3 regions of the Mesorhizobium sp. 131-3-5 genome follow, and region 3 is predicted to be linked to each of the others. Evidence: riboswitches for the same ligand, from Rfam matches in the RefSeq annotation. Region 3 holds a riboswitch; each other region holds the start of a gene.
What was found. A riboswitch is a leader RNA that binds a small molecule or an ion and turns the genes downstream of it on or off. The one in region 3 is predicted to bind thiamine pyrophosphate.

Region 1: it holds a riboswitch for thiamine pyrophosphate, as region 3 does, so the genes downstream of both, thiB (thiamine ABC transporter substrate binding subunit) here and JG747_RS16450 (Ykof family thiamine-binding protein) in region 3, are expected to answer to the same signal.
Region 2: it holds a riboswitch for thiamine pyrophosphate, as region 3 does, so the genes downstream of both, thiC (phosphomethylpyrimidine synthase ThiC) here and JG747_RS16450 (Ykof family thiamine-binding protein) in region 3, are expected to answer to the same signal.

The regions. Positions count from the first base shown of each region.
Region 1 covers NZ_AP023254.1:1,323,771-1,328,587, reverse strand. Annotated here, with positions in the region: gene thiQ (thiamine ABC transporter ATP-binding protein) at 1-391, opposite strand, end outside; gene thiP (thiamine/thiamine pyrophosphate ABC transporter permease) at 384-2,042, opposite strand; gene thiB (thiamine ABC transporter substrate binding subunit) at 2,018-3,016, opposite strand; TPP riboswitch at 3,060-3,174, opposite strand; gene JG747_RS06445 (thiamine diphosphokinase) at 3,263-3,907, shown strand; gene JG747_RS06440 (ABC-F family ATP-binding cassette domain-containing protein) at 3,909-4,817, shown strand, end outside.
Region 2 covers NZ_AP023255.1:125,705-130,521, forward strand. Annotated here, with positions in the region: gene thiS (sulfur carrier protein ThiS) at 1-162, opposite strand, end outside; gene thiO (glycine oxidase ThiO) at 159-1,133, opposite strand; gene thiC (phosphomethylpyrimidine synthase ThiC) at 1,130-2,965, opposite strand; TPP riboswitch at 3,069-3,185, opposite strand; gene queE (7-carboxy-7-deazaguanine synthase QueE) at 3,467-4,204, opposite strand; gene queD (6-carboxytetrahydropterin synthase QueD) at 4,201-4,557, opposite strand; gene queC (7-cyano-7-deazaguanine synthase QueC) at 4,557-4,817, opposite strand, start outside.
Region 3 covers NZ_AP023254.1:3,349,003-3,353,819, reverse strand. Annotated here, with positions in the region: gene JG747_RS16460 (ABC transporter ATP-binding protein) at 1-384, opposite strand, end outside; gene JG747_RS16455 (ABC transporter permease) at 381-1,130, opposite strand; gene JG747_RS16450 (Ykof family thiamine-binding protein) at 1,246-1,854, opposite strand; TPP riboswitch at 1,845-1,958, opposite strand; gene JG747_RS16445 (hypothetical protein) at 2,154-2,462, shown strand; gene msrA (peptide-methionine (S)-S-oxide reductase MsrA) at 2,543-3,061, opposite strand; gene JG747_RS16435 (glycosyltransferase family 39 protein) at 3,236-4,783, opposite strand.

The DNA of each region.
Region 1 (4,817 bases), 2.0 Mb from region 3:
CAAGGCCTGTGCGTTCCAACGCTTCGGCAATGGCGGTTCGATCGGCTTCGGTCAGCCGCAGCGATGGCGAGCGGCCGAGCCCGACATTCTGCTCGACGGAGAGATGCGCAAAAAGGTTGTTTTCCTGAAACACCATCGACACCGGCCGTGCGGCTGGCGGCGCTGCGCCGACATCGGCCCCGCCGATCAGCACGCGGCCCGACTGCGGCGTCTCGAAGCCGGCGACCAGATTGAGCAGCGTCGACTTGCCCGAACCGCTCGGCCCCATGATGGCGGTGATTTCCGCCGCCGCGAACGCGACATCGAAGGTGAGCGGCGCCTCGCCATAGCTGAACGAGACCTTGTCCAGCCGCACCGGAACACCCTTCCCTCTCATCGCTCCGTCAGACATTGCGGACCTTGTCTCTTCCCAGCCAGTCCGCCGCCAGCACCAAGGCGAGGCAGACGAGGCCAAGCAACAGTGCCAGGCCGGCGGCGTCCTGCGTGCGGTAGCTGCCCATGCGCGCCAGGAGAAGGTAAGGCAAGGTCTGCACGGAATCACTGCCGAACAGCGCGATAACGCCGAGATCGCCGAGCGACAGCGCCATGGCGAAGGCGAAGGCGGTGGCGAGCGGCCGCCGCAATGACGGCCAGTCGACCAGCCGCAGCCTGGCCCAGCCGGAAATGCCGAGCTGCGCGCAGAGCCGTTCGTGGCGCTCGCTCGCCGCGTCATAGGCGGGACGGACGGCGCGCAGCGCGAAAGGCATCGCCATGACAGAATTGACGGTGACGACCATGACCGGGGCGATGGCAAAGACATCGCCGGCATGGCGCAGCAGGAGGAACCAGCCGGCTCCGATGACGATCGGCGGCACGACCAGCACAAAACCGGCGCCGGTATCCGTGGCGTGTTCGAGCAGTGTCCTTCGACCGGCGCGGCGCCTCAACGCGAGTGCCCGTCGCGCCATGGTCAGCGCCAACGACAGCATCACTGAAAGCAGCGCCGACAGGAAAGCGAGCACCGCACTGGTCAGCGTCGCCTGCCGGACAGCGGCCTCGCCGGCGAGCCGGCCGAGATCGGCGCCCAAGCCTGCCGAGACGGTCGCGGCCATCGGTCCGATAACGAACAGCAGCGCCAGCACGATGAGCACGGCGTTGAGTGACGCCTCGGTCGTGTCGACGGAGAGATAACGGCGCGGCGCCACCGGCAGGTTGGTGTCGCCGACGACATTGGCGCCAAGCCGCGTCAGCGCCAGCACCACGATGAAGGTCAAGGCAATCTGCAGCAATGTCAGGGCGACCGCCCGCGCCGGATCGAAATCGAAGCGCAGCGCCTGGTAGATGCCGACCTCCAGCGTCGTTGCCGCCGGTCCGCCGCCAAGCGTCAAAACGATGGTGAAGGAGGTGATGCAGAGCATGAAGACCAGCCCGGCGACACCCGGCAGAGCGGCGCGCAGCGTCGGCCATTCGATCAGCCGGAAGGCCGGCCCCGCCGCCATGCCGAGCTGGCTTGCCAGCCGCCACTGGTCGGCGGGAATCGTCTGCAGCGCCTCGAGGAACAGGCGGGTCGCCAACGGCAGGTTGAAGAAGACGTGGGCGACGAGAATGCCGGACAAGCCATAGATGCCTGGCCAACCCTGGCTGCCGGCGGCGCTGAACAGGCCGGCGAAATAGCCGGCACGGCCGTACAGCGCCAGTATGCCAAGCGCCGCGACGATCGCCGGCAGCGCCAACGGCACGGCGAAGAGTTGCAGGATGAAGGCGCGGCCGAAGAAACGCGGATGCCGCGACAGGGCGCGCGCCACGAACAGCGCCGGGATCACCGAAAGCAGGGTCGAGAGGACTGCCTGCCAAAGCGTGAAGCGCACGACGCGCAGCAGGTAGGGATCGAAGGCCGCCCAGGCTCCCGAGAAATCATGGGCGCCTTCGACAAGCAGACCCGCGAATGCGCCGCCGATCAGCAGCGTGATCGCGGCGAGCGCGATGATGCCGGCGCTGACGCGTGAATCCGTGGTTTGCGCCGGCGTCACCACTCTGCCTATTTGCTCATCACCGCCAGCCATTCATCCACCCAGGCCTTGCGGTTGGCGGCAACCTCTTCGGGGCTGAACAGCAGGGTCTTGGTCGGCTTGACCATCTTGTCGAAGGCCGGGTTGAGCGGCTTGTCGGTCTTTCCGGCCGGGAACATCCAGTTGGTCTCCGGGATCGCGTCCTGGAATTTCGGCCCGGTCATGAAGGCCATGAATTTTGCCGCCAGCGGGTTCTTGGCTCCGTTCGTGGTGATTCCCGCGACCTCGATCTGCAGATATTCGCCCTCCTCGAAAGAAGCGGCCTGGTAGCGCTGCGTGTTCTCGGCGACCATGTGGTAGGCCGGCGAGGTCGTGTAGGACAGCACCATCGGCGCCTCGCCCTTGGTGAACAGGCCATAGGCCTCGCTCCAGCCCGGCGTCACGGTCAGCACCTTCGTCTTGAGCTTGGCCCAGGCTTCCGGCGCCTTGTCGCCATAGACCGACTTCACCCACAACAGCAGGCCGAGGCCCGGCGTCGAGGTGCGCGGATCCTGGATGACGATCTTGTCGTCGGCACTGCCTTCGACCAGTTCCTTCAGGCTCTTCGGCGGCGTCTTCAGTTTTTCGGTGTCGTAGACGACGGCGAAGTAGCCGTAGTCGAAGGGAACAAAAGTATCGTCGCTCCAGCCACCCGGCACGTTGACATCGGAGACCGCGCCATGCGGGGCAAACAACCCGCTGGCCTTGGCATCGGCGGTGAGATTGGTGTCGAGGCCAAGTACGATGTCGGCCTTGGTTGACGCGCCTTCTAGCTTGACGCGGTTGAGCAGGGCCACGCCATCGGCGACCGAGACGAACTCGACGTCGCAGCCGCATTCGGCCTCGAATTCCTTCTTCACCACCGGGCCTGGCCCCCAGTCGGCGGTGAAGCTTTCATAGGTGTAGACGGTGAGCTTGTCCTTGGCCAAGGCCGGCCCGGACAGCGCCACGACCATGGTCGAGACAAGAGCGTATAAAAGCGTGCGCATCGGCGCCTCCTTCGTTCGAATTGCAAGGAATTGAGGCGCCGGACTGTCCGAAACGTCTAATCCCTCCGCCGGTACAAACCGGATCAGGTTCAGCGGGTTGGCGAGACTGCCTCTCAGCCGGTCCGCGAAGATCGCGTCCGGCACCCCGTTAGAGCGTTTCGACACATAGGCCGGGCCGGGGAACCGCGCAAGTGGCAGTTTGCCGGCCTTCCGTTTCCGCTGCCGGGCTGGTACAGGCCACCGGATATGAGCACATTCACCATCCTGCTTGGCGGCGATCTCATCCGCACGCCCCGGCTCGACCGCCAGGTCGACGGCTCGCGCATCATTGCCGCCGACGCCGGCATCGGCCATGCCCGGCTGCTCGGCCTTGTGCCGGAACTATGGGTGGGTGATTTCGATTCGGTGCCGGCCGATCTCCCCGCCGACCTCGCCGCAGTGCCCCGCCGAACCTTCCCGGCGGAGAAGGACAAGACCGACGGCGAATTGGCGATTGCCGCAGCCCTCGAGCGTGGCGCGACTAGCCTGGTGCTGGCGGGCGCGTTCGGCGGCAAGCGCGCCGACCACGCTTTCCTGCATCTGGCGCTCGCCCTGCGCCTGGCCGAAGCCGGAACCGAGGTGCTGTTGACCAGCGGCGCCCAGGAAGGTGTCCCGTTGCTGTCGGGAGCGGCCGGCTTCGACTATGCCGACGGCACGCTGTTTTCGATCCTCGGCTTTTCCGAACTTGCCGGCCTGACCGTCACCGGCGCCAAATGGCCGTTGAACCAGGTCGTAGTGGCGTTCGGCTCGTCGCTGACCATTTCCAACGAGGTCCGGGGCCGCCTCGACATCGCGCTCGGCCACGGCCGCGCGCTGCTGCTCGCGCATCCGTATCCACTACCTGAAAGCTGACATGGCCCCGCCCCTTCTCAATCTCGACGGGATAAGACTGACCTTCGGCGGCACACCGCTGCTCGACGGCGCCGCCTTGACGGCTTCGGACGGTGACAAGATCGCGCTGGTCGGCCGCAACGGGTCCGGCAAGTCGACGCTGCTCAAGATCGCCGCCGGCCTGATCGAGCCGCAGGATGGCGAGGTGTTCCGCCAGCCCTCGGCGACCGTCCGCTATCTGCCGCAGATGCCCGACATGGAAGGTTTCGCCACCGTGCGCGCCTATGTCGAGGCGGGTCTCGGGCCAGCCGACGATCCCTACCGCGCCTCCTACCTGATGGAGCATCTTGGCCTCACCGGCGAGGAACGGCCGGGTGATCTCTCAGGCGGCGAGGCCAGGCGCGCAGCCCTGGCCCGTGTCATGGCGCCGGAGCCTGACATTCTGCTGCTTGACGAGCCGACCAACCATCTTGACCTGTCGGTCATCGAATGGCTGGAAGAGGAACTCGTGCGCACCTCCTCGGCGCTCATCGTCATCTCGCACGACCGCCGCTTTCTGGAGCGCGTGTCGCGCGCCACCGTCTGGCTCGATCGTGGCCAGACCCGCAGGCTGGACAAGGGTTTTGGCCATTTCGAGGAATGGCGCGACCAGGTGTTGGAAGAGGAAGAGCGCGAGCAGCACAAGCTTGGCCGCCAGATCGTGCGTGAAGAACACTGGCTGCGTTATGGCGTGACGGCGCGGCGCAAGCGCAACATGCGCCGCCTCGGCGAGTTGCAGACCATGCGCCAGCGTTTCCGCGGCCATAGGGGCGCCGAGGGCAACGCGACCATGGTGGCGAGCGACGCCGCCGAATCCGGCAAGCTGGTGATCGAAGCGAAGAACATCGAGAAGAGCTTTGGCGACCTCACCGTGGTCAAGGGCTTCTCGACC
Region 2 (4,817 bases), on a different replicon from region 3:
ATCGCCGTCGCTCAACCGGAATTCCGCCCGGCTGGCTTTGTGCACGAGGTCGCTGTTGACGGCGGTCGCCAGCCAATCGCCCTCATAGTCGAGCGCGGCAAGCAGCTCGGCCAGGGTGGTGGCGGCAACCTCATGCGCTTTGCCGTTGACCAACAGTTTCATGAGTAGGTTCCTTGGTTCGGTCTTGACTGAAAAAACAGGTCGGCAGCTTGGCGCGCCATGGCGGGGGCGAGGAGAAAACCGTGACGATAGAGCCCATTGATCGCGACGGTGTCTCCGCTCGCTTCGACGCGGGGCAGGTTGTCGGGAAAGGCCGGACGAACGCCGACACCGGTTTCAACGATCTCGGCCTCGCCAAAGGCCGGATGGAGGGCATAGGCCGCGCCCAAAAGCTCCATCGTCGAACGAGCCGTGACAGGTCCAGTGGACTGGCTCTCGATCATCGTCGCACCGATCATGAAACGGTGGTCGGTGCGTGGCACCATATAGAGCGGAAAGCGCGGATGAAGCAGGCGGACCGGGCGCGACAGCGAAATGTCCGGCGTGCGCAGGATCAGCATCTCGCCGCGAACGCCACGCAGCCTTCCATCGACGGCGGACATTCCCGTGCAGTCGATTTGACGACCGAACCCGGAAACAGCCGGGGCATCGGCGCAGAAGTGGAATTCGACTCCCATCGCCGCCAGCCTGTCATGAAGTGCCGCCATCGCCTGGCGCGGGTCGAGATGGGCTTCGTCGGAGAAGAGCAGTCCGCGGCGGAAGCGGCCGGCGAGGTCGGGCTCGAGCAACGCGATTTCATCCTCATCGACGCGCCGATGACCAGACGTGCGGCTGGCGAACCGGTCGAGTTCGCCCGCATCGCGCGGCGCGGCCACGACCAGTGTTCCGGCCCGCGTCACCTGCCCGGGCGTTGCCGCCTCCCACCAGTCGGCGGCATCGCTTCCGAGATCCAGCACCGGTTGCTCGGCGCTTTCGCGCTCGCACCATGGCGCCAGCATGCCGCCGGCGAACCACGACGCATTGCCGCCGAGGCCATGTCTTGTCTCAGCAACTGTCACCGCCGCGCCGCGCGTGGCGAGTTCGAAGGCGACGGTGAGGCCGGCGACGCCGGCCCCTTTGACCAGCACCCTCATGACCGCTCATGCGCCTCCGGCACCAGCGGTGTGCCGGTCTCGTCCGCCGGCACGTAGAGATCGCCGCCCTCGCGGTATTTCGCCGCCATCGCCGCCATGCCCTCCTTCTGCGCTTCGGCACGAATGTCGTGGGAAATCCGCATCGAGCAGAATTTCGGCCCGCACATCGAGCAGAAATGCGCCACCTTGTGCGCTTCCTTGGGCAAGGTCTGGTCGTGGAAGGACCGCGCTGTTTCGGGATCGAGCGACAGGTTGAACTGGTCCTCCCAGCGGAACTCGAAGCGCGCGCGGGAAAGGGCGTCATCCCTGACTTTCACCGCCGGATGCCCCTTCGCCAGGTCGGCGGCGTGTGCGGCTATCTTGTAGGTGATCACGCCAATCTTGACGTCGTTGCGATCGGGAAGGCCGAGATGCTCCTTCGGTGTGACGTAGCAGAGCATGGCGGTGCCGAACCAGCCGATCATGGCAGCACCGATACCTGAGGTGATGTGGTCGTAACCCGGCGCGATGTCGGTCGTCAGCGGTCCTAGCGTATAGAACGGGGCCTCGCCGCAGACGGCGAGCTGCTTGTCCATGTTCGCCTTGATCTTATGCATCGGCACGTGACCAGGCCCCTCGATCATCACCTGGCAATCCTTCGCCCAGGCGATCTTTGTCAGCTCGCCGAGGGTTTCCAGCTCGGCGAATTGCGCAGCGTCGTTGGCGTCGGCGATGGAGCCCGGACGAAGGCCGTCGCCGAGCGAAAAGGACACGTCATAGGCGCGGCAGATATCACAGACTTCCGCGAAATGCTCGTAAAGGAAGCTTTCCCGGTGATGGTGCAGGCACCATTTGGCCATGATCGAGCCGCCGCGCGAGACGATACCCGTGACCCGGTCAACGGTCAGCGGGATGTAGTGCAGTCGCACGCCGGCATGGATGGTAAAATAGTCGACGCCCTGTTCGGCCTGTTCGATCAGCGTGTCTCGGTAGACCTCCCAGCTCAGATCCTCGGCAATGCCGTTGACCTTTTCGAGCGCCTGATAGAGCGGCACCGTGCCGATCGGCACCGGTGCATTGCGCACGATCCAGTCGCGGATGTTGTGGATGTTGCGGCCGGTCGACAGGTCCATCACCGTGTCGGCGCCCCAGCGGATCGCCCAGACCATTTTTTCCACTTCCTCGGCCATCGAGGAGGTGACCGCCGAGTTTCCGATATTGGCGTTGATCTTCACCAGGAAATTGCGGCCGATGACCATCGGTTCGCTCTCCGGGTGGTTGATGTTGGCGGGAATGATCGCCCGCCCGCGCGCCACCTCGTCGCGCACGAATTCCGGTGTGACGAAGTCGGGGATCTCGGCGCCGAAGGCCTCGCCGTCGCGCTCAAGTTTGCCACGCAGGACCTCGCGGCCGAGGTTCTCGCGGATGGCGACGAACTCCATTTCGGGCGTGATGATGCCGGCGCGCGCATAGGCAAGCTGGGTCACCGCCTTGCCCTGCTTGGCCTTGAGCGGCCGGTTGCGAATGGGAAATTCCGGCGTCAGGCGCTCACCCACCGCGAATCCATTGTCTTCCGGCCGGACATGGCGGCCGTCATAGGCTTCGACATCGCCGCGCGCGGTAATCCATTCATGGCGAAGCCGGGCGAGGCCCTTTTCAATGCTGGTTTCGACTGTCGGGTCGGTATAGGGGCCTGACGGATCGTAGACGATGACGGGCGGCTCGCCGGCCGTTGGATGAACGGAGATTTCGCGCATCGGCACCCTGATCTGCGGGTGGAGGACGCCGGATTTGTGGATTTTCCGCGAGGCGGGCAGTGGTCCCGTCGACACGGCGGGGGTGAGGGCATTCATCGTGAGGCTCCTTTGCTCATGCATTGGAGACCCAGTTCTGTGCCGGAAGGATGAAAAGACGCTTTGGTCGGCCTGCCGAAACAGGACCTCGGGCGTAAACTCCCGCAAAGCGCTTGCACCGTCCCTACGCCAGTATGAACTGGATCAGGTTCAACGGGTCACTGCGCCGCGAAAGCCAGCAGTATCTCAGCCCCTTGCCGGGACTCCCCTGGTGAATGCATCGAATTGAACGGCCCGTCGCTATTTTGTCAAGCGCATTCGTCCCGCAGCGGTGATCGGCAACCAAACAAACCCAGCGGAAAAGCATGGTAGTATCGAGAGCAAGTCACGCTCCAGAGGAGCGGTGAAGCGCCCCCAATAAGGCGAGCCCTCATGCGGATTTCGGTGCCTTTTCCAGCACGGTGTTTTCGGGGCTTTCCGGAACGACGCTGCTGCCGCCCAGTTGGGCGAGATTGCTATAGAGGTCTGTCTTGCTCGTCGTCGGCAATCCTTCCCCTTCGGCTAGACGCCCCGTTTGTTTCCCCAGAGCAGAACATGAAGCTGCGGCAGTACACGCGCCTCGAACCACCTGTCACGGGTCACTTTTTCAACCAGCCATTCCATGCGCCTCATCACACCGGCCATGTCGATGAACCCGTCTTCGTTGCCGGGACGCGGCGGCGTGTGATTGCCGGGCTGCAGATAGACGGGCAATTGCGGGTAGCGCGCCGCGGCGTCCTTGGCATAGGCATAGTCATCATCGTCGAAGACGACGAGCTTGAGCGCCATCCGCGGCTTATCCTGCGCCGCCTCGACGCAGGTGTCGAACGCGGCCCAATCTGTCGTCATTTCGCTTGAGGGCGGCTTGGGGCTGAGCACCAGCACGTCGAGATCCGCGAACCATTGCTTAGGCACCGAGCCTTGGGTTTCCAATGCAAAGCGGTAACCCTCACCATGCCCGCGGTCGATCAGCGGGCCAAGCGGCTGGATGGCCGGATTGCCGCCCGACAGCGACACCATCACGGGCTGACCGCCGGAAAGCGCAGTGACCTTTTGCCAAACCGCGTCGGAAGACATCATCTCCCAATCATGGCGGAAGCGACGGTCCACCGCATGCAGGCTGTCGCACCAGGAACAGCGATAATCGCACCCGCCGGTTCTTACGAACACCGTCGGCAAGCCGATCAGCACGCCTTCGCCCTGAATGGTCGGCCCAAAAATCTCGCTCACCCGGATTCCGGGATGCAACGCGCAAGTCATGGTCGGTATTCCGCCCAGGTTTTCGGCGTCTCGCTCACCCGCACGGCGGAGGTTTCGGGTAGCCGCACCTTGCACCAGTCGTAGAAGTGCCTGGCCAGACATTCCGCTGTGGCATGGTCATGCCCCAGCACGTCGTTAAGATGCCGATGGTCGAACGTCCCATCGATGTAGTGCTTGAACGCCGCCAGATCTTGGTAGTCGCGCACAAAGCCGTGTTCGTCCAGTTCGCCACCTGAAAGCTCCACTACGACGATGTAGTTGTGGCCGTGCAGACGTGCGCACTGATGATCTGGTGGCAAGGAGGTGAGCTGATGCGAGGCCGAGAAGTGGAACTCTTTGGTAATGCGGAACATCACGCGCTCCTTGTCTGGATAGCGTGGAGCCAGAAGTCTGCGTCCTCATAATCTGTCGGGTCGGTGATGCCGGCCAGATCGAATGCTTCGCGCCGTTCGACGCATGTCCCGCAGCGACCGCAATGACGTGCACCGCCCTTGTAGCAGGACCACGTCGCCTCGAACGGTGTGGCGTACTTTGCCCCCTCGCTGACGATGTCGGCCTTCGACATATTCACATACGGAGCGTACAGGCGGATATCGGCGTAGCCTGCGAGGGC
Region 3 (4,817 bases):
TGCCGGAAAATGCCGCTCGAAGCCGGCAAGGCCGAACTCTGCAAGCAGCGGCACGACCCGCGCCCGCGCCACCTGGCGTCTGACGCCTTGCACTTCAAGCCCGAGTGTCGTGTTGTCGAGGATGCGCCGCCACGGCATCAGGGCGTCGCGCTGCGGCATGAATGCGAAATGCCGGCCATGGTCGTCGAGCGGCATGCCGTCGAACAACATCTCGCCTTCGCCATGCTCGGCACCCGTCAGAAGCTGGAACAGCGTCGACTTGCCGGCGCCCGAAGGCCCAAGGATCGAGACGAATTCGCCGGCACCGACGCTGAGCGAAATGTCGGCGAGCACGTCGAGCCCGCCAAACGCCTTGCGCACATGCCGCAATTCGAGCCGGCTCATCGCCCCGGCCCCTTCCCTGCCGGCTGACGGCCGATCCGTTCCCAGGGCATGGCGAGGCGCTGCAAGAGCGCCGTCAGCCCGAACAGGATCAGCGTGAGCGCGGCACTCACGCCGACCGCGGCCAGCACCAGATCGGGGCGGAAATTGTTCTTGGCGTTGAGCATGTAGATGCCCAGTCCCTTGGCCGCACCGGCATATTCGGCGAAGATGGCGCCGACCACGGCATAGGTGATGGAGATCCGCAGGCCGGCGAAGAAATAGGGCAGTGCCGAAGGCAGCCGCGCCAGAACGAAGACACGCCAGCGCCCTGCCCCCATGGCGCGCAGCATCTGGCCGATCTCCACCTCGGTCGCCTCGTAGCCCTGCACCAGAGCCACCAGCATCGGGAAAAAGGTGACCAGCGCCACCAGCATGATCTTTGGCGTCAGACCGAAGCCGAACCACAGCACCACCAGCGGCGCGATGGCCACCAGCGGCAAGGTCTGGCTGACGATGAAGACAGGAAACAGCGCGCGCCGCAGCGGCTGGAAGAAGTCGACCAGCATCGACAGCGCGAAAGCGGCGCCGAGCGAGCAGGCAAAGCCGATCAGCGTGGCGCGGATGGTGGGAACGGCGTTGTCGATCAGCGCCTCGCGATTGAGCATCGCCTGTTCGAAGACGCGCGACGGCGCCGGCAGGATCGTCGGCTTGATGCCGGAATAATTTGCGTAGAGTTCCCAGGCCACGAGCAGCAACCCGACCGACATCACGGCCGGTGCCGCCCTGGCGAAGAGACCCGCGAGCTGCCGCGGGCGGCTTGACGACAATGAGACCACGAGAGGACAACCTTGACCGCGCGTAGAGCAAGCGGGTGTTTCAGACTCAGACAGCGGTGGGGCTGTTGGCGGAAACCGTGACGTGAAGGGTTACGTGGCCCGCGCCCGGTCCGAAGCGGCAGAAGGCTTCGTTCAGCGCCGAAAAGATCGCGCCGGTATCGCCGCGCAGTTTGGTGCAAAAATTCTTGGAGCGATCGTAGACGCCGGACTGTTTCAGGAAATCGATGCAGCCATAGATCTCATCCATGTGGTCGCCGGTGCCCATCACATAGAGCGAGAACTGCGCCGCCGCCGGCTGGCCGGTGGCAGCAGCACTGCGCACGGCGGCGATGGCGGCTTCCTTGCGCGGCCCGAGCGGCCCGACAGGCCCGCCAAACGCGTCGGAGCGGCAGATCGGATCGTCCGGCTCGCCAGGACAGCCGCGCGAAATGGCGGCCGACAGCACGCAATGCTTGCCGCTCTGCGCCGCCGCCACGAACAGGTCGCGCAGCGCCGGGAACAACACTTCGGGCGGCCCGACCAGCAAGGTCGAGATGTCGTCGGTTTCGATCCGGAGCCTGTCCCGGTAGGGATCGAGCGCGCCGAGCGCGCCCAGGATGACGCCGACGAAATCGTCGGCCATGGGATATAGGGAAATCTGTGCGCCTGAAAACATAGCCCGCCTCGCTCCGCTGGTATTACCCAGATCAGCTTCTAGGGTCTGTGGGCTTGCCGCCCCCGTCTCAGCCCCGACCGTACGGAGCACCCCTGTGGATGGACGCGTTAAAGCACCATTCGAACGGAAGGGGAAGCCGTTTTTTCAGCGCACCGGGCCAAAAGCGTTGCACCAACTCTGGCCGTTGCGTGGACGCTGGCGACGCCGCGCAGTCGGAATTTTATGGGGAACCTTCGCCAAGCCGAGAGGTTGTCCCACCAGTCGCAACGCGGCGAGTTCACAGAAATGGAGGCAAAACCATGTTCATGAAAATCCTCGCAGCTTCGGCGTTCACCGTTGCGCTTGCCACTTCCGCGATGGCGCAAAGCAACACCGCAAACGGCATGGATGGGTCAGGCGGCAGCGGCCACTCAGTGACTGTAGACCCGAGCACGCCGGCTTCGCCCAATACGGTCGATCCGGCAATTACCAACAGCACCACCATCGCGCCGGGCGACATGAACTCCAATGCGGATCGGAATTGCCCGACCAACCCACAAGGTGCGCAGTCCGATGCCAACGGCAATTTGACGGCGCCCACCGTGAACGACAACAACTGTGGCAAGTAAGTGATTGTCCAAAAACAAAAAAGCCGCCGGACATCCGGCGGCTTTTCGATATCACTTCCAACGATGCTTTGTGCCAACCGTTAGGATGCGGCCTTTTCGCGAACCGGCAGTTTCCAGCCCGGCCTGACGAAGTGGCAGGTGTAGCCGTTTGGATATTTCTCCAGATAATCCTGGTGCTCGGGCTCGGCTTCCCAGAAGGCGCCGGCCGGCGCGACTTCCGTGACGACCTTGCCAGGCCACAGGCCGGAAGCATCGACATCGGCGATGGTGTCTTCGGCGACGCGTTTCTGCTCGTCGCTCGTATAGTAGATCGCCGAACGGTAGCTCATCCCGACATCGTTGCCCTGGCGGTTGCGCGTCGTCGGATCGTGGATCTGGAAAAAGCGCTCCAGTAGCGTGCGATAGCTGATCACGGCCGGATCGAAATTGATCTCGATGGCTTCGGCATGGGTGCCGTGGTTGCGATAGGTGGCGTTGGCTACATCCCCGCCGCTATAGCCGACACGCGTGGAGATGACGCCGGGATAGCGCCGTATCAGATCCTGCATGCCCCAGAAACAGCCACCGGCAAGCACTGCGCGTTCGGTCGAAGTCGCCATGTCACGTCTCCTCAAAAGGCAATTCCAGCTCATGTAGCGGTTTCCCGCCCGGAATTGCGCGGACAAAATTGGATTTCCCAATAGATGGGCATTGTCGTCCGCTTCGTCCAGTCGCGTGGAAACAACGCGGCCATGAGCGAACGATATCACGACGCGGTCGGGGATCGAACCGTTTCAGTTGCCCGGATGCAGGGTCCGGCTGTCGACGGCAAGCGGCGGATACAGCGTGCCGGGCGGAATGGCGGCAAAGCTGATTGCCACCGGCGGCGCCGTGCGCGACCAATTGAAAAGAACCGTCTTGACCGGGAGGTTGCCCAGCCATGTCTGCAACTGCGGCGGAACGTCATGCCCTGGCCAAACCATCAGCATGCCGTGGTCGTGCAAGCGCTGCCTGGTGATCCAGGGCGCGAACCGCGTATCGAGATCGGTGAAGATCGACGGCTTGTCATAGGCATTGAGGCCCGCCAGCATAGCCACCTGGGTATCGCCGCCGACAATGTCGAGCCGGCCGGGCGCCGCCGCGTGCCAGACCGCCTCGGCCTCGTCCGCGATCGGCTGTGCCGGCCAGCAGACGGCGTCCAGGCGACCCCGCACATTGCAGCCCGTCCAGCGCAGCGCCGCATAGGCACCCGACATGGTGAGGATGCAGAGGAACGCGCAGATCGCCAGCCTTCGCATCTCGATGGCGCCGAGCCGGTGGCCGAGAAAGGCGAGCACCGTGACGCCGACAAGATTGTACATCGGCGCGCCCCAGGACTCGCCGGTGCCGGTGAACAACGAGGCCACCATGATCAGGGTCGCCGGGCCGAGCCCCATCCACACGAGATAGACCAGAATGCCGCGCTCGACCGGCGCTTCTGGGGCCGGCGAGCGCCGCAACAACCCGGATATCGTCAGCACCAGAAGAAAGCCGGAGAGCCCGGCCATCTGGACGCCGATGTAGTAGAGACGCGCCCGGTTTTCGGTCACCCATTGGTCGCGGGCTGCGAAATAGGTCAGCGGCAGGAAATCGATGCGGTAGAGCGCGATGGCCAGCGGCGCGGCAACGGCGAGAAAGACGGCAAGGCCGAGCCATGGCCAGGGCGTCGCCAGCCGGCTGCGCGCGCGTGCGTCATACAACAGCCAGAGCGCGCCGAAGGCAAGCAGCAGGCCGGTGGAGAACTTGGCATAGAGCCCGACGCCCGACACCAGTCCGAGCGCCAGCCACCAGCCCGGCCCGCCGCCACGGCCGGCGCGCCAGAGCAACCAGCAAATGGCCGCCCAGAACGGCATCTGCGCGTAGTCATGATTGAATTGCGGGGTCGGCCAGCCGAAGAAATAGACCGACGGCATCAAAAGCACGGCGGCCAGCGCACGGCTTTGCCCGAGCATGTCGCGGGCCAGCAGATAGACCAGGATGAAGGTCGACGAGATCGTCAGCTGGGCAAGCATATATTGTGGCCAGCGGAACGATCCGGTCAGAAGATGGCTGGTTTCTAGCAGCCAGCCTGGAAGCTGCGGGTGCTTGTAGGTCAACAGCACCCATTCGCGGCCCCACATGAAACCTTCCACCACATCGCCGGGCGGGGCGGGATCGATCAGTGCCGGCACCACCGTCCAGCACAGGATCTGCACCAGGCACAAAAGCGCCAACAAATACCAGGGATGGCGGAGCAGGCCGGGCCATACAGATGACGAGTCAAGGCCGGCGGCAGTCAGCCCCGCCGGCTCCCAACCATCCATGGAGTCGTCTATTCCCACCATGCGGCGCTTAAAC